DNA from 4 places in the Cupriavidus sp. GW821-FHT07C08 genome. Region 1 is predicted to be linked to each of the others. Evidence: predicted binding sites of a transcription regulator. Region 1 holds the regulator's gene; each other region holds the start of a gene.

Region 1 (5,908 bases):
GTCCAGATCAACTCCCCCAAGGAAGACCTGGCCGCGCAAAGCACCAAGAAGCATGAGCCTGATTACTTCATGGACCGCTTCTCGGCCACCGAGCTGGCGCAGGACGGCAGCACCAAGATCCGCTTCACCGGCGAGCGCATGGTCCATTTCGAGGACGACCAGACCTACGAAGTGACCCGGCCCGCCATGCGCGCGTACGAGCCGGACCGCCCGCCGGTCACCGCCCGCGCCGATATGGGCCGCATGAACGCCGAGGGCTCGGTGATCGACCTGTACGGCAACGGCTTTGTCATGCGCCAGCAGGGCGTGGACGTGTCCAAGGACCCGCAGCTGACCGCCGCATCCAGTTATTTCCAGCTGCTGGTCAATGACGACATCGTCAAGACCGACAAGCCGGTCAAGCTGACGCGCGGCCCGTCGGTGATGACCGCCAACGGCCTGATCTTCAACAACGTCACGCGCGAAGTACAATTGCTCGGCAATGTACGCGGCACCATCATCACCGGGCCGACCCCGGGCCGCGCGCCGGGGTCCTGAGCCCCGGCCCGGGGGCCGCGCCAACCCGCACCAACGTACCCAGACGCCCTCAAGCAACCCCTGCCAACATGACTGCTTCCCTGACGACATCGTCCCGTCAACGCACCGCCCCGGCCCTGCTCGCCCTGGCCCTGGCCTTCGGCCTGCTGGCCCAGCCCGCCCTGGCCGAGCGCGCGGACCGCGACAAGCCGATGGTGCTGGAGGCGGACAACGCCAGCTACGACGACGTCAAGCAGATCTATACGCTGACCGGCAACGTGGTGCTGACCAAGGGCACCATGATCCTGAAGTCCGACGCTGCCGAACTGCGCACCGACCCCGAGGGCTACCAGTTCGCGGTGGCCACCGCCAAGCCGGGCAAGCAGGCCTACATCCGGCAGAAGCGCGAAGGCGTCGACGAATACATCGACGGCTGGGGCGACCGCATCGAGTACGACGGCAAGCAGGAGTACTCCAAGCTGATCGGCAATGCCCGCATGGCGCGCCTGCAGGGCGCCAAGCAGGTCGACGAGATCCGCGGCGCGGTGCTGACCTACGACAGCCGCAAGGAGTTCTACACGGCCGCCGGCGGCGGCAGTGGCGACGCCGCCGCCGCCAATCCGTCCGGCCGCGTGCGCGCGGTGCTGTCGCCGCGCCAGGACCAGAAGACCGGCGCCACGGGCAACATCGGCTCGCCGCTGGACCTGAAGCCGGCGCCCGCGCCTGCCAACAAACCCTGACGCCTGGCGCCGGCTTGCCTGCCCGCGCCAGAAACGCCTGAACGCCAGACTGTGCCAATGACCGATACCGCAACCATCGCCGACAAGCCTTCCGTCGAAGCCTCCACCGTCCTTCCCGGCGGCAGCACGCTGGTCGTGCGCCACCTGAAGAAGCGCTATGGCTCGCGCACGGTGGTCAAGGACGTCTCGCTCGACGTGAAGAGCGGCGAGGTGGTCGGCCTGCTCGGGCCTAACGGCGCGGGCAAGACCACCTCGTTCTACATGATCGTGGGCCTGGTGGCGCTGGACGAAGGCGATATCGTGCTCGACGGCGACCACATCAGCGGCCTGCCGATCCACGAGCGCGCGCGCATGGGGCTGTCGTACCTGCCGCAGGAAGCCTCGGTGTTCCGCAAGCTCAACGTCGAAGAGAACATCCGCGCGGTACTGGAGCTTCAGGTGAGCAACGGCAAGCCACTGCCCAAGACCGAGATTGAGCGCCGCCTGGATTCGCTGCTCGACGACCTGCAGATCGCGCACCTGCGCAACAACCCGGCGCTGTCGCTGTCGGGCGGCGAGCGCCGCCGCGTGGAAATCGCGCGCGCGCTGGCGTCGTCACCGCGCTTCATCCTGCTGGACGAGCCCTTCGCCGGCGTGGACCCGATCGCCGTGGGCGAGATCCAGCGCATCGTCAGCTTCCTCAAGGCACGCAATATCGGCGTGCTGATCACCGACCACAACGTGCGCGAGACGCTCGGCATCTGCGACCACGCCTACATCATCAGCGAAGGCACGGTGCTGGCCGCGGGCCAGCCCGAAGAAATCATCGCCAATGACGCAGTGCGGCGCGTCTACCTGGGCGAGAACTTCCGCATGTGATTTAGCGGCCTGCCCGGGGCGGCAGGCCTCTTCGCGCGCGCGTGGGCCCTCCCACAGCCAGCGGCGATCGGACCGCAAAAGCGATAGCAATTTCCGTTCCAACAACGGAAAGATGCGCATAGAATAGCTCGCATGAAACCGTCGCTACAGCTCCGTCTTTCCCAGCATCTGGCCCTGACCCCGCAACTGCAGCAGTCGATCCGGCTGCTGCAGCTCTCCACGCTGGAACTGCAGCAAGAGGTCGAACAGGCGCTGACGGAAAACCCGCTGCTCGAGCGCGAGAACGACTGGATCGAAAGCCCGCTGCGCGTGGCGGCCGATGGCTCGGTCAACCTGCAGAGCGCACCGGCGCCCGCCCCGGCAGAGCCCCAGGGCAATGGCGAGGCCCGCGCCGACGGCGCGGGTGACGATGACAGCTATGGCGACAGCGGCAACGGCGACGACTATGGCAGCGGCGACTGGAGCCTGGACGACTTTGCCCGCCGCCCTCAGGGCGACGAGGACGAAAAAACGCCGATGCAGCTGCGCGAAGCCGAGCCCACGCTGCGCGAGTACCTGATGGAACAGCTCACGCCGCTGAAGATCTCGGCGCGCGACAAGGGCCTGGCCATCTTCCTGATCGAATCGCTCGACGACGATGGCTACCTGAGCGCGTCGCTTGAAGAGATCTGCACGGAGTTGCCGGAAGAACTCGAATTCGAGATCGACGAAGTCCACGCCATCCTCACGCTGCTGCAGAGCTTCGACCCGCCCGGCGTGGGCGCGCGCAACGCCGCCGAATGCCTGGCCCTGCAGTTGCGGCGCCTGACGCACCCGCAGCGCGAACTGGCGCTGAACATCGTTACCAACCACCTGGAGTTGCTCGCAGTACGCGACTACACGCGGCTGAAGAAAGCGCTGCAGGTCGATGAAGTGGCACTGAAGTCCGCACACGAACTGATCCGCTCGCTGGCGCCCTACCCTGGCCATGCATACAGCCGTCCGGAAGCCGACTTCGTGGTGCCGGACGTGTTCGTGCGCAAGGGTGGCGGCGGCTGGATCGCGCAACTCAATCCGGATGTGATGCCGAGGCTGCGCATCAACGATATGTATGCGCAAATCCTGCGTGGCGCGAAGGGTGAGTCCGGCACGGCCGGGCTGCAGCAGAAGCTGCAGGAGGCGCGCTGGCTGATCAAGAACATCCAGCAAAGGTTCGACACAATCCTGCGTGTCTCGCAGGCCATTGTCGAGCGTCAAAAGAACTTTTTCAGTCACGGCGAAATCGCCATGCGCCCCTTGGTTTTGCGGGAGATTGCCGATACACTGGGTTTACACGAGTCAACCATCTCCCGGGTGACGACCAATAAATATATGGCAACGCCGATGGGTACTTTCGAACTGAAGTACTTCTTCGGCAGCCACGTGTCCACCGAAACCGGTGGCGCGGCTTCATCAACGGCCATCCGCGCCTTGATCAAGCAACTGATAGGAGCCGAAGACCCTAGGAATCCCCTTTCCGACAGTCGCATTGCCGAACTGCTGGGTGAGCAAGGCTTTGTTGTTGCGCGCCGCACTGTTGCCAAGTATCGCGAAGCCCTGAAGATCCCCGCAGTCAATCTCCGCAAGTCTTTGTAGCCGAGCCCACCGCCTGCCTGGTGAGGCTCTTTCAGAAGGAGAAGCGCTATGAACTTCAAGATCAGTGGACACCACCTGGACATCACGCCCCCTCTGCGTGAGTACGTGGAAACGAAGCTGGAGCGAATCGTCAGGCATTTCGATCAGGTCATTGGCGTTAGCGTGCTGCTCTCTGTCGACAACCACAAGGAAAAGGACCGGCGTCAGTACGCGGAAATCAATCTACATCTCAAGGGCAAGGACATCTTTGTCGAGGCGCATCACGAAGACCTATATGCAGCGATCGACGCACTCGTCGACAAGCTGGACCGTCAGGTGATCCGCTACAAGGATCGCGTGCAAGGCCACGACCGCGAAGCGGTCAAGTACCAGATGGCCGCAGCGCAAATGCAGCAATGACCGTGCCCGGCAGCCCCGCAGCGGGCTGCTGAATCAGGATTGAACAGGCAAGCCGCGCCACGAAGCGCGGCTTTTTTGCGCCCTCGCGTTCCGGGTTGCCGCCGGCATGCCGCGCCCGCACTGGCGGTGCGGCCCGGCTGTGGCGCCGGAGCCAACGCTTTTCACCCGAATGGGCAAGAGTGTTCGCAAGCGCTGCGCCAAGGTGTATGCTGCGCCATACAAAGAGAGGGAATCCTGGCCGCGCCCCGCATCGGTGCGCCGGCTCCCGGCCCGGAGGCACGATTGCATCACCATGTATCGTTCTGCACCGGCTTGCCCCGCTGCGCTGCACAATACAGGGGTAGTCGCTGCTCTATAATGGGCCGGACGCCTCCGGCCAGGCCAACGGCAGCCCGGAGCCAGCCCACTGCCCGGCGGAACGATCTGCCCGCTAACTGAAATCCTGCGCATCGCCCATGAATCGTTTGGCCAAATTGCTGCCACCCGGCAACATCACCCTGGACGTCAGCGTCACCAGCAAGAAGCGTGTGTTCGAGCAGGCCGGGCTCCTCTTCGAGAACAACCATGGTGTGGCGCGCGCCATCGTGACGGACAACCTGTTCGCGCGCGAGTCGCTGGGGTCCACCGGCCTGGGCGCAGGCGTGGCGATCCCGCACGGCCGCATCAAGGGCCTGAAGCAGCCGCTGGCCGCCTTCATGCGCCTGGCCGAGCCGATTCCGTTCGAATCGCCGGATGGCAAGCCGGTATCGCTGCTGATCTTCCTGCTGGTGCCCGAACAGGCTACGCAGCAGCATCTGGAAATCCTGTCAGAAATCGCGCAACTGCTTTCCGACCGCGACATGCGCGAAGGACTGGCCACGCTGCCGACGCCCGATGCCGTCCATCAGCTGCTGATCGCATGGCATCCCTGATCCCCTGATCCCCCAGGCGGGCCGGCACCAGACCGGGCAGGCGCCAGGCGCTTCGCAAACCGCCCCACCAGTCATACCGCATGGAACTCACCGGCGTCACCTCCCAGTCCATCTTCGACGACAACGCAGCCGACATCAAACTCTCTTGGGTGGCCGGCCTGGAAGGCGCGGACCGCGCCTTCGACGTGGAGTTCGCCCGCGAAGCCACCTCCGCCGCCGACCTGGTGGGCCACCTGAACCTGATCCACCCCAACCGCATCCAGGTGCTCGGCAAACCCGAGATCACTTATTACCAGCGGCTGGACGATGAGACCCGCAAGCGCCAGATGGGCGAGCTGATCCTGCTGGAGCCGCCCTTCCTGGTGATCGCCGACGGCATGGAGCCGCCGCCCGACCTGGAACTGCGCTGCACGCGCTCGTCCACGCCGCTGTTCACCACGCCGGTGTCGTCGGCCGCGGTGATCGACCACCTGCGCCTGTATCTGTCGCGCATTTCCGCGCCGCGCGTGACCATGCACGGGGTCTTCCTCGACATCCTGGGCATGGGCGTGCTGATCATGGGCGAATCTGGCCTGGGCAAGAGCGAACTGGGCCTGGAATTGATCTCGCGCGGCCACGGGCTGGTGGCCGACGATGCCGTGGACTTCGTGCGCCTGGGGCCGGATTTCATCGAAGGCCGCTGCCCGCCGCTGCTGCAGAACCTGCTTGAAGTGCGCGGCCTGGGCCTGCTCGACATCAAGACCATCTTCGGTGAGACCGCGGTGCGCCGGAAGATGAAGATCAAACTGGTGGTGCAGTTGGTGCGCCGCAACGACGGCGAGTTCGAGCGGCTGCCGCTCGATTCGCAATACCTGGACGTGCTGGGCCTGC
Region 2 (5,908 bases), on a different contig from region 1:
CCGGCATGCAGGCGAGCGAGGCCGAGCTGCAGGATTTCGTGCGCACGCGGCTCGCGGCGTTCAAGGTGCCGGTGCGTATCCTGATGTACCACGAGATGCTGCCGCGCAATGCCAATGGCAAGATACTGAAGTCGAACCTGCGCAAGCTGTTCGACGCTGCCGCCTGAGTCGCGGCAGGTCAGCCCCGACTCGACAAAAACAACAAGGACGACAAATTGACGGAACAAGCAAAGCGTGACCGCTCCTTGTCCACCCCAGGGCGGGCAATGACCGCGGTGGCACTCGCCGCCCTGGTGGCGGGCTGCGCCGCCGGCGGCACCAACCTGTCCGCGGTGCCAGAGCTGCGCCCCGGCGTGGCGGCGGGCTACCTGGCGGCCGATGCGCGCCCGGACAGCCTGAAGCTGCTGCCCGCGCCGCCGGCGCAGGGCTCGCCCGCCCTGGCGCTGGATGAAGACGCCGCGCGCCAGGCCGGCACCCTGCGCGGCTCGCCGCGCTGGCAGCTGGCCACCGAAGATGCCGTGCTGACGTTCCCGCAGGCTGCCAGCGCGTTCTCATGCGTGCTGGGCGTGCCGGTCAGCGAGAAAGACACGCCCTACCTGAACATCCTGCTGCGTCGCAGCCTGGTCGATGCCGGCCTGTCCACCTACGGCGTCAAGGACCGCTACAAGCGCACCCGCCCCTTTGTGGCCAACAAGACGCCGATGTGCACGCCGGCCGACGCCGCCAAGCTGGAAAAGGATGGCTCGTACCCGTCCGGCCACAGCGCCATCGGCTGGGCCTGGGCGCTGATCCTGGCGGAGGTCGAGCCTGAACGCGCCAATGACATCCTGGCGCGCGGGCGCGCGTTCGGCCAGAGCCGCGTGGTCTGCAACGTGCACTGGCAAAGCGATGTCAACGAGGGCCGCATGATGGCCGCGGCAACGGTGGCGCGGCTGCATGCCGATCCCACCTTCCGCGCCGACCTGGACCAGGCCCGCCGCGAAGTGGTGGCGGCACGCGCCAGCGGCGCGCGCCCGTCGCGCGACTGCCAGGCGGAGAGCGCAGCGCTGGCCCCCTGATCCGCCGGTTGCCGGGGCCGGCTACGTCACGGGTTACTTCACCGGGATGACCGTGCCCGCCGGCACCGGCACGGCGGTGACGCTGTTCTGCGGGCTGCCGCTGACAATGCGGTCGGAGTACGTCAGGTACACCAGCGTGTTGCGCTTGCGGTCGACCGCGCGCACGACGTGCAGGGCCTTGAACAGGATCGACATGCGCTCGGAGAAGACGTTGTCCTGTTGCCGGATCGGCCCCTTGAAGGCGATCGTGCCCACCTGCCGGCAGGCGATCGATGCCTCCGGCGGGTCTTCGGCCATGCCCAGCTGGCCCTTGATGCCACCCGTGCGGGCGCGCGACACATAGCAGGTCACGCCGTCTACCTGGGGGTCGTCATAGGCTTCGATCACGACCTTGTCTGAGCCGGTCATGCGGAAATTGGTGCTGACGCTGCCGATCTCCTCGGCGTAGGCGCCCGAGGCGGCCACCAGACAGGCGACGGCCAGGACCGTACGGATGCGATTGCAGTTGCGCTTCATGGCGGGGTCGGTATTCAGGTCACCGACGACTTGATGTCGTCGTGGCGCTTTTCCATTTCCTGGCGCAGCGCGCGGCGCTGCTGAGCGGCGGCAAAGCGCTGGCGCTCCACCTCGTCGCGGGGCTCCAGCGGCGGCACCTCGGCCGGCGTGCCGTTGTCGTCCACGGCCACCATGGTGAAGTAGCAGCTGTTGGTATGGCGCACCAGCTTGCTGCGGATGTTCTCGGTCACCACCTTGATGCCGATTTCCATCGAGCTGCGGCCGGTGAAGTTGACCGAGGCGAGGAAGGTCACCAGCTCGCCCACGTGGATTGGCTGGCGGAACACCACCTGGTCGACCGACAGCGTCACCACGTAGCGGCCGGCGTAGCGGCTGGCGCAGGCATAGGCAACCATGTCCAGGTACTTGAGGATGGTGCCGCCGTGGACGTTGCCTGAGAAGTTGGCCATGTCCGGCGTCATCAGCACGGTCATGGAAAGCTGGTGGGACTGGTCGTTCATGATGCGGGTACGGATTGCGGGGCGGGATTTTGGGGGCGAACCTGCGAGGGCATTGCCTGAATGCAATTGCCGCAACACTGGCGCCGGCAGTTTAACCCGGATCGTGCCCGCCGTTGCCGGCGGCAGCCCGGTGCCGGCAGGCGTGGTCGTGCCGGGCAACAAAAAAGCGGCCTGCAAGGCCGCTTTTCACGCTGTGGACGCAAACTGCTTACTTCTTCTTATTCACCGCGTCCTTGAAACCCTGTCCGGCAGAGAACTTGACCGTCTTGGCGGCCGGGATCTTGATGGTTTCACCGGTGCGCGGATTGCGGCCGGTGCGGGCGGCGCGTTTGCCGGAGCTGAAGCTGCCAAAGCCCACCAGCGTCACCGAATCGCCCTTTGCCACTGCCTTCTTGATACTGTCCAGCGCTGCGTTGAGCGCACGCTCGGCGGCGGCATTGCTCAGTTCTGCTTCCGCGGCGATGGCCGATACCAGTTCACCTTTATTCATGGCTGATTTCCCTTGTTGGTCGTCGTCACCGATGTGCGTGCCTCGCGGCAAAGCCATCGATCGGCGCAGTCTAATCTGCCCGTTGCGCGTAGAGCAATCCCCAGTGGCACCAATGCGACAAAAAAACCCGCAAATCCTTGATTGAGGCCGGTTAGCGGGCAATTTCCCTCGCTTTTCCCGCTTGCCAGAAGCCGACTTTGCCAGGCTGTCCTGCCGCGCGGCAACACCGGGCCGGCCCGCGCCCGGGGGCAAACCAGCAGCATAGGACAGATTCCCACAAATGGGGCGCCGCACCATAACGGTTCAGCCTGCGCCGCCGCCGCGCGCCATTTCGGCGCATTCGCACCACCACGGCGATGCCGCTGACAACGCTGCCAGCAGCGCCGCGCCGGCCTGCGCGCGGCATTCCGGTGCGGTTTTACCCGACAAGGTGCACGTGGCACCAGGATGCGGCCATCGCTGGAATGCTTTTTGCATACCCACGCTCCCATTTTGAGCATGAGGTCACTATGGACAACTGGAAGACCGGCACCGACGCCCTGTTTATCCTGCTAGGCGCCATCATGGTGCTGGCCATGCACGCCGGCTTTGCCTTCCTGGAACTGGGCACGGTGCGCAAGAAGAACCAGGTCAACGCACTGGTAAAGATTCTGGTGGATTTTGCGGTTTCGACGATCGCCTATTTCTTTATCGGCTACACCATTGCCTACGGCGTGCAGTTCATGTCCGGCGCCGAAACGCTGGCGCAGAAAAACGGTTACGAACTGGTCAAGTTCTTTTTCCTGGCGACATTTGCCGCGGCTATTCCGGCGATTATCTCGGGCGGTATTGCCGAGCGTTCACGCTTCAATCCGCAGCTGGTCGCCACCTTCGTGCTGGTGGGTTTTGTCTATCCGTTCTTCGAAGGCATCGCCTGGAACCAGCGCTTTGGTGTGCAGGACTGGATCACGCGCGTGGCCGGCGCACCGTTCCATGACTTTGCCGGCTCGGTGGTGGTGCATGCGCTGGGCGGCTGGATTGCGCTGCCGGCGGTGCTGCTGCTGGGCGCGCGGCGCGGGCGCTACCAGAAGGACGGCCGCATCAGCGCCCATCCGCCCTCAAACATCCCGTTCCTGGCGCTGGGCGCCTGGGTGCTGGCGGTGGGCTGGTTCGGCTTTAACGTCATGAGCGCGCAGACAGTCGACAAGGTCAGCGGCCTGGTGGCGATCAACTCGCTGATGGCAATGGCCGGCGGCACGCTGGCAGCCTGGGCGGCCGGACGCAACGACCCGGGCTTTGCCTACAACGGCCCGCTGGCCGGGCTGGTGGCGGTGTGCGCGGGCTCGGACCTGATGCACCCGCTCGGCGCGCTGATCACCGGCGCGGTGGCCGGCGCGCTCTTTGTCTATATGTTCACGCTGGCGCAGAACAAATGGCATATCGATGACGTGCTCGGCGTGTGGCCGCTGCACGGGCTGTGCGGCGCCTGGGGCGGCATTGCCGCGGGCATCTTCGGGGCCAGGGCGCTGGGCGGGCTGGGCGGCGTGTCGCTGGGCGCGCAGGCAATTGGCACCGTGCTCGGCATCGTGGTGGCGCTGGCCGGTGGCACCCTGGTATATGGCGCGCTGAAGAAGCTGGTGGGCATCAGGCTGGATGCGGAAGGCGAATTCAACGGCGCGGACCTGACCTTGCACCGGATTTCGGCAACGCCGGAACGGGAAACCAACTGGTAATGGCGTGCGGGCCGTCCGGATTTAAATAGACAAGCTGCGCAAGGCGGCTTGTCTTAACAATAATTTGCTTGCGCTTCCGGTACGGCGTCTCAATAATTGCCGTGCCCATGTATTGCGCCGCAACAGCGCGCAGGGCTAGCACATCGCTGCCGGCTGAATCGGGGAATGTTGTGCCGGCGGCCGGCCGGACACCAACATGAGAGGACTACGCCGATGGATGCCACTACCTTCGATAACCTCAAGGCCCTGGTTGTCACCTACGCGACGGAATTCGGGGTCAAGATCCTGGCGGCCCTTGCCTTCTGGGTCATCGGCCGCTGGCTGATCCACTTTGTCGTGCGCATGGTGCAGAACGCGCTCGGCAAGCAGCAGGTCGATCCCACGCTGCTGCGCTATGTCGGCTCGATCGTCACCGTGACGCTGAACGTGGTGCTGGTGATCGGCATCCTCGGCTACTTCGGCATCCAGACCACGACCTTTGCCGCACTGATCGCCGCCGCTGGCGTGGCCATCGGCATGGCCTGGTCGGGATTGATGGCGAACTTCGCTGCCGGCGCGTTCCTGGTGGTGCTGCGCCCGTTCAAGGTGGGAGACTTCGTGACAATCGGCGGCGTGACCGGCACGGTGCGCGAGATCGGCCTGTTCGCAACCTCGCTCGACACACCGGACAATGTGCAGACCGTGGTCGGCAACAACAAGATCTTCAGCGATACCATCCAGAACTTCACGGCCAACCCGTACCGGCGCGTGGAACTGAAAGCGCAGCTTGCCGGCAGCACCGACACCGCCCATGCGGCAACGCTGCTGAAGACCCGCATCGCGGAGATCCCCAACGTGCTGGCCGAGCCCCCGGTCGATGTCGAGATCCTGGAGTTCACGCTGGTCGGCCCGGTGCTGGCGGTGCGTCCGCACTGCCACAATGACCACTACTGGCAAGTCTATTTCGATACCAACCGCATCATCCGCGAGAGCTTCGGCCAGGCCGGCTATGCCGCGCCGATGCCGGCGCAGATGGTGGTGGTGCAACAGGCTGCCGCGCAGCAGGCCGCCTCGCAACAGGCCGCCTGACGACGGCTCGCGGCCGGTGTCAGCGGGGGCCTGAGCGCCCGTAGTAGCGCATCAGCACCGCGCCCGCGCCGCAGGCCGCCATCACCACGCCCAGCGGCAGCGCGGTGCCGTCGCGCCACAGGCTGACGGCCGCGCCGCCCAACGTCCCGAGTGAAAACTGCAGCGTGCCCATCAGGGCCGAGGCCGTGCCGGCGCGATGGCCCTGATGGGCGAGCGACAGTGCCGACGCATTCGGCGATACGCAGCCGAGCGCGCCGATAAAGACGAAGAAGCCCGCCAGCAGCACCGGCAGCACCGCCACGCCTGCAAGCGCGGCAACAGCCAGCGCCAGGCCCGCCGCAAAGGCCGCCAGCAGCGCGCCCCCGAGCACCTGATCGAGCGAGCGGCCGCGCACCAGCCTGGCGTTGAGCTGCGACATCGTGATCAGGCCCAGCGCATTGGCGCCGAACACAAAACCGTAGTGAGACGGCGCGATGCCGTGCAGCTCGATCAGCACGAACGGCGAGCCGGAGATATACGCGAACATGCCCGCCGAGCCGAAACCGGCAGACAGCGAGTAGCCGA
Region 3 (5,908 bases), on a different contig from region 1:
ATGGTCGATCGACAAAGTCAGCTTGTTCAGCGCGCGGAAGCCGTCGAACTGCACCGTCAGGTCTTCCAGGTACAGGATCGGCCCGTGCGAGACATCGATGGTACCGGGCTCGACGATGCGGCCCAGGCCGGTGGCATCACCGCTTTCGGCCTGGCCGTGCTGGAGTGCGGCATTCATGCTTCACCTCCGGTGCGGCCTGCCACGGCAGGCGCGGAAACGGGGTCTGCAGCGGCTGGCGGTGCGGCCGCGCGCCGCTCGCGCAGCCGGTTCCACAACCCGGTCACGCCATCGGGCAGGTACAAGGTCACCAGCACGAACATCGCGCCCAGCAGGAACAGCCAGTATTCGGCAAAGTGGGCGGTGAACAGGGTCTTGGCGCCATTGACCAGGAACGCGCCGATCACCGGCCCGATCAGCGTGCCGCGCCCGCCCACGGCAACCCACACCGCCATCTCGATCGAGTTGCCGGGCGACATCTCGCCAGGGTTGATGATGCCCACCTGCGGCACATACAGCGCACCCGCGATGCCGCACAGCACTGCCGAGAAAGTCCACACGAACAGCTTGTAGCCCAGCGGGTTGTAGCCGGAGAACATCACCCGCATCTCGGCATCGCGCACCGCGGTGACCACGCGCCCGAGCTTGGACGTGACGATGTAGCGGCAGGCGATGAAGCCCGCCAGCAGCGCCAGGAAGGTCAGCACGAACAGCGCCGTGCGCGTCTGCGGCGCCGCAATCGCAAAGCCGGCAATGCGCTTGAAGTCCGTGAAGCCGTTGTTGCCGCCGAAACCGGTCTCGTTGCGGAAGAACAGCAGCATCGCCGCATATGTCATCGCCTGCGTGATGATCGACAGGTACACGCCCTTGATGCGCGAGCGGAAGGCAAAGAAGCCGAACAGCCACGCCAGCACGCCCGGCACCAGCACCACCAGCAGCAGCGCGTAGCCCAGGTGCTCAGTGCCGTGCCAGAACCAGGGCAGCTCCTTCCAGTCGAGAAACACCATGAAGTCCGGCAGCTCGCTCTTGTACACGCCCTCGCGCCCGATCGCCCGCATCAGGTACATGCCCATGGCGTAGCCGCCCAGCGCGAAGAACAGCCCGTGGCCCAGGCTCAGGATGCCGCAGTAGCCCCACACCAGGTCCAGCGCGATCGCGGCCAGCGCAAAGCACATGATCTTGCCGACCAGCGTCAGCGCATAGGCCGACAGGTGCAGCGGATGGCCCTCCGGCAACACCAGCGCGCACACCGGCACGCCAATGCCGACGATCACCGCCAGCGCCGCCAGCGCCATCCAGCCGCGCCGCGAGAACAGCGCCTGGCGCTCAGGCACGGCAAGCCGGAACGGGGTGGCGGAAGAATTCGATTGGACTCGCTGCATCATGCCTCCGCGCTGCGCCCCTTGAGCGCGAAAAGTCCCTGCGGCCGCTTCTGGATAAACAGCACGATCAGCACCAGGACAAAGATCTTGGCCAGCACCGCGCCATAGAAGGGCTCGATGAACTTGTTGATGATGCCCAGCCCGAAGGCGCCGACGATGGTGCCCGCCAGCTGCCCCACCCCGCCCAGCACCACCACCATGAAGGAATCGATGATGTAGGCCTGGCCCAGGTCGGGACCGACATTGCCAATCTGCGACAGCGCGCAGCCGCCCAGCCCGGCAATGCCGGCGCCAAAGGCAAAGGCGTAGCTGTCGACCTTCCAGGTGCGCACGCCGACGCAGGCCGCCATGGTGCGGTTCTGCGTGGTGGCGCGCACGAACAGCCCGAGCCGCGTGCGGTTCAGCACCGCCCACGCCACCGCCACTACCGCCAGCGCGAACAGGATGATGACGATGCGGTTGTAGGGAATCACCAGGCCCGGCATCCACTCGATGCCGCCGCTCATCCACGCCGGGTTGGCCACTTCCACGTTCTGCGCGCCGAACAGCGTGCGCACTGCCTGCATCAGCAGCAGGCTCACGCCGAAGGTGGCCAGCAGCGTTTCCAGCGGGCGGCCGTACAGGTGGCGCAGCACCAGCCGCTCCAGCACGAAGCCCACCACGGCTGCCGCCAGGAACGAGGCCGGCAGCGCCGCCGGCAGGTACCAGTCGAACGCACCCGGCGCGTAGGCGCGGAACAGCGACTGCACCACGTAGGTGGCATAGGCGCCGATCATCAGGAATTCACCGTGCGCCATGTTGATGACGCCGATCAGGCCATAGGTAATGGCCAGCCCCAGCGCGGCCAGCAACAGCACGCTGCCCAGGCTCAGCCCGGCGAACAGGTTGCCGATCAGTTCGGCGCGGCGCTGGTCGCTGCGCAGCGTGTCCAGCGCCTGCTGCGCGGCCAGGCGCACGTCGGCATCGGGCTCGCGGTAGTTGCCGGCGCTGTCGCGCTCCACCAGCGGCGCCAGCTTCTGGCGGCTCTGCGGGTTGCTGTCGCTGCCGAGGATGCGGATGGCTTCAAGCCGCGCGTCATGCGCTGCCGGATCGGCCGGCTCGCCCAGCACCAGGTTGGCCCAGATCACGTCCAGGCTGGTGCGCAGGCCGGCATCGGCCTCGTTCTTGCGCGCGGCTTCGACCGCGGCGCGCGAGGCGCTTTCCGGCTGGGCGCGCAGCGTGGCGACCGCCTGCGCACGCACCGCGATGTCGGCTGACTGCAGCAGCAGGCTGCTGGCGGCGCTGTCGACCAGCGCGCGCAGGCTGTTGTTCAGGGTCAGGGATTCCAGTTCGTCGGCTTTCACCGTGACCGGCTTGCCGGTAATGGCATCGACGGTCTTGTCGCCGTCCTGGCGCACCATGCCGACCGATGGTGCATATTGCAGCGCGTCGTCCTGCAAGGCTTTCAGGATCGGGCCGGCCTGTTCGGGCGGGGCCTTGGCCAGCGCGGTCAGCGCCGCGGTCTTGGCATCGAAATCGTCTTCGGCCAGCGGCTTCAGTTCGGCCTGCGTCAGCGCCGCGGCCCACGGCGCAGTCGCCAGCAGCAGCGCCGCCAGCAGGGCGCGCAGCCATGGCATGGCCATTGTCGGAAGTAGTTTGGGCATAGTGGCTGGCGCAGTGGCGGCGCTTCAGCGCCTTGTTGTTCTGGGTGTGCGAAAGGGGGCGATGCGCTCCCTTCCCCCGCCTTGCGGGAGAAGGAAGCCATCGTCACGGAGCCGGACTGGCGTCCGCTTACATCACCTTGTCCGGCTTGCCTTCATTACCCGCGATGAACGGGCTCCACGGCTGCGCACGCACCGCCTTCGGCGTCTTCCACACCACCGAGAACTGGCCATCGCCCTTCACTTCGCCGATCATCACCGGCTTGTACAGGTGGTGGTTCTCGCCCATGGTCAGGGTGAAGCCGTCCGGAGCCTTGAAGGTCTGGCCGTACATGGCCGCACGCACCTTGTTGGTATCGGTGGTGCCGGCCTTCTTCACGGCCTGCGCCCACATGTGGATGCCGACGTAGGTGGCTTCCATCGGGTCATTGGTCACGCGCTTGTCGCCGCCGGGCAGGTTGTTGGCCTTGACCCATGCCGCCCACTGCTTGCGGAAGGCGTCGTTCTCGGGGTTCTTGACCGACATGAAGTAGTTCCATGCGGCCAGGTGGCCCACCAGCGGCTTGGTATCGATGCCGCGCAGTTCCTCTTCACCCACCGAGAACGCCACCACCGGCACGTCCTTGGCCTTCAGCCCGGCGTTGCCCAGCTCCTTGTAGAACGGCACGTTGGAGTCGCCGTTGATGGTGGAGATCACCGCGGTCTTGCCGCCCTGCGAGAACTTCTTGATATTGGCGACGATGGTCTGGTAGTCGCTGTGGCCGAACGGGGTGTAGACCTCTTCGATGTCCTTGTCGGCCACGCCCTTGCTCTTCAGGAAGGCGCGCAGGATCTTGTTGGTGGTGCGCGGGTAGACGTAGTCCGTGCCCAGCAGGTAGAAGCGCTTAGCGCCGCCGCCTTCCTTGCTCATCAGGTATTCCACCGCCGGGATCGCCTGCTGGTTGGGCGCTGCACCGGTGTAGAAGACGTTCTTCGACATCTCTTCGCCTTCATACTGCACCGGGTAGAACAGCAGCGAGTTCAGTTCCTCATAGACCGGGAGCACCGACTTGCGCGACACCGAAGTCCAGCAGCCGAAGGTCACCGCGACCTTGTCCTTGGTGATCAGCTGGCGCGCCTTTTCCGCGAACAGCGGCCAGTTCGAGGCGGGGTCCACCACCACCGGCTCCAGCTTGCGCCCCAGCACGCCGCCGCTCTTGTTGATCTCATCAATGGTCATCAGGGCCACGTCCTTCAGCGACGTCTCCGAAATGGCCATGGTCCCGGACAACGAATGCAGGATGCCGACCTTGATCGGCTCCTTGGACTGCGCCAGCGCCAGCGGGCTGGTACCGATCATCGCCGCGGCGGCTATCGCCGACAACTTCAGCATGTCACGTCGTTGCATTTTGCAGCTCCCGTTTATGGTGTTGGTCAGGGACTACGCTCCCCGGGTGATGCTTCTGCAACTAGCGTGCCATGGGGTACCGCCGGCTTTCACCCCGTCGCAGGTGGCCTGTATGGCTGATCCGGACACAGGCCGCGTATGCGCACCATGGCCGTGCACGACTGGGTAGCACTGAGACAGTGCGCCCAGGCAAACGCGCGCAGAGGCGGTGCATGGCGCCCGGCATTGGCACGCATGGGGTACCGCCATGCGCCAGAATCGATCTTGTTTGTTAAGCATGCGCTTAACTCGAATCCGGATAGCTGTAAATCGGTATATCCAGCGATTAAGGCAACAGGGCGCGCGGCTTAAGTTGCTTATCAGCCGCTGCCGATCCCGTGACGGGCGCGGCCGTCGCGAGCGGCAAGGGGGAGCGCCGGATCGACACCAAGACTTCGGGCCAACATAAGAAGAGGAATAATCATGCCGCGCACTGTCAGTCCTGCCTCGTCACAAGCTTCGTCATTTGCCGTTCCACCACAACCAACGCTATCCAATCCGTTCTCGCCGCTGCGCCTGGGCACCCTGGCGCTGGCCGCGCTGGCGCTGACGCTGGGCGCCTGCGGCGGCGACGATACGCCGGTCGCCACCAACCCGCCTCCGGTCACGCCCGCCAGCGGCTGCGAACTGGACGGCACCACCGGCGGCGAAGCCGTGGTGCTGCCGGGCGATCCCAACGCGCCGGAGCAGGCCACCGGCTATGCGCCCAAGTCCACGGCCTACAGCAAGACCTATATGGCGGTGACCAACAACCCGGTGTCCACCAAGGCAGCGTGCGACGTGCTGAAGGCCGGCGGCACCGCGGTCGATGCCGCAGTCGCAGCGCAGATGGTGCTGAACCTGGTGGAACCGCAATCATCCGGCATCGGCGGCGGCACCTTCATCATGTATTACGACGCCGCGACAAAACAGGTCACGGCCTATGACGGCCGCGAGATGGCCCCCGCGGGCGCCGACGAGAACTACCTGCGCTGGAAGTCCGCGGCGGACCAGACGACGCCCGCCCCCAACGCCGTACGCAGCGGCCGCTCCATCGGTACGCCCGGCACGCTGCGCGTGCTGGAACTGGCTCACGGCGAGCATGGCAAGACCGCGTGGAAGGACCTGTTCACCCCTGCCATCAAGCTGGCCACCGACGGCTTCGCGATCCCTCCACGCATGGCCTCCGCGATCTCGGGCACCACGACCATTGCCAACATCAAGCGCGACCCCGAGATGGCCGCCTACTTCCTGAATGCCGACGGCACGCCGCGCGCGGTCAACACCATCATCAGGAATCCCGCGCTGGCCAATGTGTTCACCGCCGTTGCCGCCGGCGGCGCGGACGCCTTCTACAAGAACGGTCCGATCGCGCAGGCCATCGTCGACAAGATCCAGACCACCTACGACGGCAACACCACGGCTGGCGTTACCACGCTGAGCGACCTGGCCAACTACCAGGCCAAGAAGCGCAAGCCGGTATG
Region 4 (5,908 bases), on a different contig from region 1:
GCTGGGCGTGTGCGACAAGATCGTGCCGGGCCTGCTGATGGGCGCGCTGCAGTTCGGCCACCTGCCGATGGTGTTCGTGCCGGCGGGGCCGATGGCCAGCGGGCTGCCCAACAAGGAGAAGGCGCGCGTGCGCCAGCTCTACGCCACCGGCCAGGTCGGGCGCGATGCGCTGCTCGAGGCCGAATGCCAGGCCTACCACGGCGCCGGCACCTGCACCTTCTACGGCACTGCCAACAGCAACCAGTTCCTGATGGAAATCATGGGCCTGCACCTGCCGGGCGCGGCCTTCGTGCACCCGGACAGCGGCCTGCGCGATGCGCTGACCGCGGCGGCCGCGCAACGCGCGATCGCCCTGCGCGCGCGCGGCGACGAATACCTGCCGCTGGCGCGCATCGTTGACGAACGCGCTATCGCCAACGCCATGGTCGGCCTGCTGGCGACCGGCGGCTCCACCAACCACACCATCCACCTGGTGGCGATGGCGCGTGCCGCGGGCATCGTCATCGACTGGAATGATTTCGACCTGCTGTCACGCATCACGCCGCTGCTGGCGCGCGTCTACCCGAATGGCTCGGCCGATGTGAACCACTTTCATGCCGCGGGCGGCGCCGGCTTCGTCATCCGCGAACTGCTGCAGGCCGGTCTGCTGCACGAGGACGTGCAGACCGTGGCCGGCCCCGGGCTGGCCCGCTATGCGCAGGAGCCGGTGATGACCGACGGCGTGCTGCGCTGGCGCGACGGCGCGGCGCACAGCGGCGACGCGCAGGTGCTGGCGACGGCCGCGGAGCCGTTCTCGGCCGAGGGCGGGTTGCGGCTGATGCAGGGCAACCTGGGCCGCGGCGTGATCAAGGTCTCGGCGGTGGCGCCGGAGCACCGCGTGGTCGAAGCCCCGGTGCGGGTATTCGATGCGCAGGAGGCGCTGCAGGCGGCCTTCGATGCGGGCGAGCTGACCGGCGACCTGGTCGCGGTGGTGCGTTTCCAGGGGCCGAACGCCAACGGCATGCCCGAGCTGCACCGCCTGACTCCGGTGCTGGGCGCGCTGCAGGACGCCGGCCACAAGGTGGCGCTGGTGACCGACGGCCGCATGTCCGGCGCGTCGGGCAAGGTGCCGGCGGTGATCCACGTCGGCCCCGAGGCGCTGGCCGGCGGCGCGCTGGCGCGCGTGCGCGATGGCGACCGCATCCGTGTCGATGCCGTTGCCGGCACGCTGCAGTGGCTGGGCGACGAAGGCGAATTCGCGGCGCGCGAGCTGGCCGCGGCCCCGGACGACGATTTCGCGCAATTCAGCCTGGGGCGCGGCCTGTTCGGCCTGTTCCGGCGGCACGCGCGCATCGCGGAAGAGGGCGGCAGCGCACTTGACCTGTCCGAGGCGGATGCCGAGGCCGGCGCAGGCGGGCGCCAACGTACCGCAGCGGCGCAAACCGTCGCACAATAGCCAGGCCTGAGGCCGATTTCCCCCTGGAGTTTCCTGCGGGGCGGCAGCGCCCCCGGGCGTCCTTGCGCCGCCGCAAGGACGCCCAGCTGGACCGACAAGGACAGACAAGGATGGCGACACCATCCGATACCAAGACCGACGGAGCAGACATGATCTATATCCTGATGGGCGTTTCCGGCAGCGGCAAGACCACGGTCGGCCAGGCGCTGGCGCAGCGCCTGGGCTGCGGCTTCCATGACGCCGATGCATTCCATAGCGACGCCAACAAGGCCAAGATGCACGCGGGCATCCCGCTGACCGACGAAGACCGCTGGCCGTGGCTGGCGGCCATGCGCGCCGCCATCGACGCGGCCCGGGCCGAAGGCCGCACCCATGTGTTCACCTGCTCGGCACTGCGCCAGGCCTACCGCGACCGGCTGACCCCGCCCGACGGCGGCGTGACCTTCGTCTTCATGAAGGGCGACGCATCGCTGATCGGCGCGCGCCTGTCTGCGCGCACGGAACACTTCTTCAACCCCGACCTGCTGCAAAGCCAGTTCGATACGCTGGAAGAGCCCAGCGACGCGCTGGTGCTCGACATCCGCCAGTCGCCCGAGGCGCTGGTCGCCACCATCCTGCAGGCCACGGTGCCGCAGGGCGCCGGCGCGGCGCGCTGACCGGCTGACCGCGCCGGCCGTTCCGGCCGTTCCGTTCCCGCGCAGCCCGCAAGCGGCCGCCAGCCTGGCTGGCGGCCGTTTTTGCGTGCGCTGGCAGACATCTTGCTAGTTCACTTTCCGTGCCGGCCGGCATCCGCCAGCTTGCGGGATTCGCCGGTACGGGTATGCTGAAAGGGCCAGTGACTCGACAGTATCGCCGTGAGCGCCCCGAGCGGGCAGGCGCGGCGGGCTGGGGACAGGAAAGCCAGGGCAAAACCAGGGCAGCCGGTAGCGACCACGAAGTCGCAGTGAAGCGGTAGCACCGGAAGCCCGCGACATGGAGGAACGGCCATCATGGCGGGGCGGTATTTCGACGAGATGCTGGACTGGCGCACGGACGGGGCGCAATTGGTCATCCAGGCGGGGCAGGCAATGCCCGAAGGCGCGGTGCGCCCGCATTACCGGCATTTCGCTGACTGGCTGGCGCGGCAGTCTGAAAGCACGATGGGCAACAAGCGCGCCGAGGCCGACCTGATCTTCCGGCGCGTGGGCATTACCTTTGCCGTCTACGGCGACAAGGATGAAGCCAACAGCGGCACCGAACGCACCATTCCGTTCGACGTGATCCCGCGCATCTTCCCGGCCAGCGAATGGGCGCTGCTGGAAAAGGGCCTGCGCCAGCGCGTGGCCGCGCTCAACCGCTTTGTCCACGATATCTACCACGGCCAGGACATCATCCGCGCCGGCGTGATCCCACCCGACCAGATCTACAACAACGCCCAGTACCGGCCCGAGATGCTCGGCGTCAACGTGCCGCACGACATCTATGCGCACGTGGCCGGCATCGACGTGGTGCGCGCCGGCGAGGGCGAGTTCTACGTGCTGGAAGACAACCTGCGCGTGCCCTCGGGCGTGTCGTACATGCTGGAAAACCGCAAGATGATGATGCGGTTGTTCCCGGACCTGTTCGCGCGCAACCGCGTGGCGCCGGTGGCCCACTATCCTGACCTGTTGCTCGACATGCTGCGCGGGGTGTCGCCGCAGGCCATTGCCGATCCCACCGTGGTGGTGCTGACGCCGGGCATGTACAACTCGGCGTACTTCGAGCATGCCTTCCTGGCGCAGCAGATGGGCGTGGAGCTGGTCGAAGGCAGCGATCTCTTCGTCGAGGACGACCACCTGTTCATGCGCACCACGCAGGGCCCGCAGCGCATCGACGTGATCTACCGCCGCGTCGACGACGACTTCCTCGACCCGCTGGTGTTCCGCCACGATTCCTCGCTGGGCGCGGCCGGCCTGCTGTCGGTCTACCGCGCCGGCAACGTGACCATCTGCAATGCCATCGGCACGGGCGTGGCCGACGACAAGTCGATCTATCCGTACGTGCCCGACATGATCCGCTTCTACCTGGGCGAAGAGGCGATCCTCAGCAACGTGCCGACCTATATGTGCCGGCGCCCGGACGACCTGCAGTACGTGCTGGACCATATGGAAGAGCTGGTGGTCAAGGAGACCCACGGCGCCGGCGGCTACGGCATGCTGGTCGGCCCGGCCGCCACGCGGGCCGAGATCGATGCCTTCCGCGAGGTGGTGAAGGCGCGCCCGGAGCAGTACATCGCGCAGCCGACGCTGGCGCTGTCGACCTGCCCGACCTATGTGGAGTCGGGCATCGCGCCGCGCCATATCGACCTGCGCCCGTTCGTGCTGTCGGGCAAGGAGGTGCGCATGGTGCCAGGCGGCCTGACCCGCGTGGCGCTGCGCGAAGGCTCGCTGGTGGTGAATTCCTCGCAAGGGGGTGGCACCAAGGACACCTGGGTGCTGGAACGATGAACGCGAACCACTTGATGACCGCCGCAATGACCGCCATGGCGACCGCCGCCACGCCAGGAGAGCCCGCATGCTGAGCCGCACCGCCGACCACCTGTTCTGGATGGCCCGCTACACCGAGCGCGCGGAGAACACCGCGCGCATGCTCGACGTCAACTACCAGACCTCGCTCCTGCCGCAATCGGCCGAGGTGGCCGAGCAGGGCTGGTGGGCCATGCTCGATATCTCCGAGCTGACCGACGTCTTCGACCACAAGTACGGGCTGCTGTCGCGCGACGATGTGATCGACTTCATGGTGCGCGACATGACCAACGCCTCGTCCATCATGAGCTGCCTGCGCGCGGCGCGCGAGAACGCGCGCGCGGTGCGCGGCTCGCTGACCACCGAGGTCTGGGAGACCGTCAACACCACCTGGCTGGAGGTGCAGCGCCTGATCGCCGACGGCGTGCTGAAGGAAGACCCGTCGCGCTTCTTCGAGTGGGTCAAGTTCCGCTCGCACCTGGCGCGCGGGGTGCAGTTCGGCACCATGCTCAAGGACGATGCCTTCCACTTCATGCGGCTGGGCACGTTCCTGGAGCGCGCCGACAACACCGCGCGGATCCTCGACGTCAAGTTCCAGGCATCGGGCAGCGACGAGAGCGATGCCAACCGCGATCAGAACGATTTCTATCACTGGGCCGCGGTGCTGCGCTCGGTATCGGGCTTCGAGGTCTACCGCAAGGTCTATCGCGCGGTCATCACGCCGCAGCGCGTGGCCGAGCTGCTGATCCTGCGGCCCGACATGCCGCGCTCGCTGGTGTCGAGCATGGACGAGGTGGTGGCCATCCTGCACACGGTGCGCAACCAGCAATCGGCGGAAACCGAGCGTCAGGCTGGTAAACTCCACGCCGACCTGAAGTACGCGCGCATCGACGACATTTTCGCTGTCGGCCTGCACGCGTACCTGACCAGCTTCCTGGAGCGCATCGGCGATCTCGGCAATGGCATCAGCCGGGACTTCCTCGTGCCGCTGCTGGCTGCCTGAGATGGGCCGCCGGCAGCCTCCATGTGCCGCCGCCGCGCCCTGATACCGTGAAATACAAGATCCACCACCATACTGTTTACCGCTACGCCGAGCCGGTGCGCCGCAGCGTGCACGAAGTGCGGCTCGAGCCGCGTTCGGGCCCGCTGCAGACCGTGCACCGCTGGCAACTGGTCGCGCCTGGCAATCCGTCAGCGGCGCATGACGGCTTCGGCAACATCGTGCACAACTTCACGGTGGCCGGACCGACCAGCACCATCTCGCTCGAAGCCAGCGGGGAGGTGGAGGTGCTGCCGCCGCATGGCGACCTCGACCGGGACGGCCACCATGCGTTCTGCGACGCACCGCCCCCCGGCGAAGCGCGGGTGTCGCCGCTGTACTTCCTCGGCAGCACGCCGCTGACCTCGGCTCCGCCAGAGATGCAGGCGTTTGCCGCACCGTTCCTGGCGGCCGGGCACGAGATTCCGGCGCTGCTGGCGCTGGCCCAGGGGATTGCGGAGCGGGTGCGCTACAAGCCCAACACCACTGACGTCGGCACCTCGGCGGCCGAGGCCTTCAACCTGGGCAGCGGCGTGTGCCAGGACCAGGCGCAGGTGATGGTGGCGGCGTGCCGGGCGCTCGGTATCCCGGCACGCTATGTGAGCGGATACTTCTACGATCCGGCCGCGATCGAGATGGCCAGCCATGCCTGGGCCGACGTATGCCTGGACCCGGCGCGCGAGGTGTGGTGCAGCGTCGACATCACCCACGGCTGCCTGACCGACGAGCGCCATATACGCCTCGCGGTGGGGCGCGATTACGCGTCGGCTGCACCAGTCAGGGGCATCCTGGAAGGGGGTTCCGGCGAGACGCTTGAAGTCGATGTGAGCATCACGCCGCTTTTTACCTGATTAGGTGCCTGATTCCAGACAGGGCGCGGTGCCGCGGCACCGGCGCTAGAATCCGGGGTATGCAGGCCATCGGCTGGCCACTTCCGGCCGCCGCGAAGCA

What was found. The regulator sigma-54, encoded in region 1, starts transcription at its own class of promoters, with help from an activator protein. The targets are predictions, from matches to a motif close to TGGCANGNAANCTGCTTT.
Region 2: the regulator sigma-54 is predicted to act here: its motif matches at 3,025-3,042, upstream of AC07UK_RS14525 (ammonium transporter).
Region 3: the regulator sigma-54 is predicted to act here: its motif matches at 4,461-4,478, upstream of urtA (urea ABC transporter substrate-binding protein).
Region 4: the regulator sigma-54 is predicted to act here: its motif matches at 2,183-2,200, upstream of AC07UK_RS37115 (circularly permuted type 2 ATP-grasp protein).

What each region holds. Positions count from the first base shown of each region.
Region 1 is NZ_JBWKQZ010000012.1:121,273-127,180, forward strand. It holds gene lptC (LPS export ABC transporter periplasmic protein LptC) at 1-537, shown strand, start outside; gene lptA (lipopolysaccharide transport periplasmic protein LptA) at 606-1,256, shown strand; gene lptB (LPS export ABC transporter ATP-binding protein) at 1,314-2,114, shown strand; gene AC07UK_RS17170 (RNA polymerase factor sigma-54) at 2,247-3,728, shown strand; gene hpf (ribosome hibernation-promoting factor, HPF/YfiA family) at 3,777-4,127, shown strand; gene ptsN (PTS IIA-like nitrogen regulatory protein PtsN) at 4,583-5,038, shown strand; gene hprK (HPr(Ser) kinase/phosphatase) at 5,119-5,908, shown strand, end outside.
Region 2 is NZ_JBWKQZ010000009.1:187,029-192,936, forward strand. It holds gene AC07UK_RS14500 (class I adenylate-forming enzyme family protein) at 1-167, shown strand, start outside; gene AC07UK_RS14505 (acid phosphatase) at 216-1,058, shown strand; gene AC07UK_RS14510 (CreA family protein) at 1,092-1,574, opposite strand; gene AC07UK_RS14515 (acyl-CoA thioesterase) at 1,589-2,074, opposite strand; gene AC07UK_RS14520 (HU family DNA-binding protein) at 2,283-2,564, opposite strand; gene AC07UK_RS14525 (ammonium transporter) at 3,074-4,276, shown strand; gene AC07UK_RS14530 (mechanosensitive ion channel family protein) at 4,490-5,344, shown strand; gene AC07UK_RS14535 (Bcr/CflA family multidrug efflux MFS transporter) at 5,364-5,908, opposite strand, start outside.
Region 3 is NZ_JBWKQZ010000020.1:91,732-97,639, forward strand. It holds gene urtD (urea ABC transporter ATP-binding protein UrtD) at 1-177, opposite strand, end outside; gene urtC (urea ABC transporter permease subunit UrtC) at 174-1,379, opposite strand; gene urtB (urea ABC transporter permease subunit UrtB) at 1,379-3,001, opposite strand; gene urtA (urea ABC transporter substrate-binding protein) at 3,150-4,406, opposite strand; gene AC07UK_RS23715 (gamma-glutamyltransferase family protein) at 4,869-5,908, shown strand, end outside.
Region 4 is NZ_JBWKQZ010000050.1:29,825-35,732, reverse strand. It holds gene edd (phosphogluconate dehydratase) at 1-1,435, shown strand, start outside; gene AC07UK_RS37120 (gluconokinase) at 1,585-2,091, shown strand; gene AC07UK_RS37115 (circularly permuted type 2 ATP-grasp protein) at 2,425-3,900, shown strand; gene AC07UK_RS37110 (alpha-E domain-containing protein) at 3,968-4,921, shown strand; gene AC07UK_RS37105 (transglutaminase family protein) at 4,969-5,808, shown strand.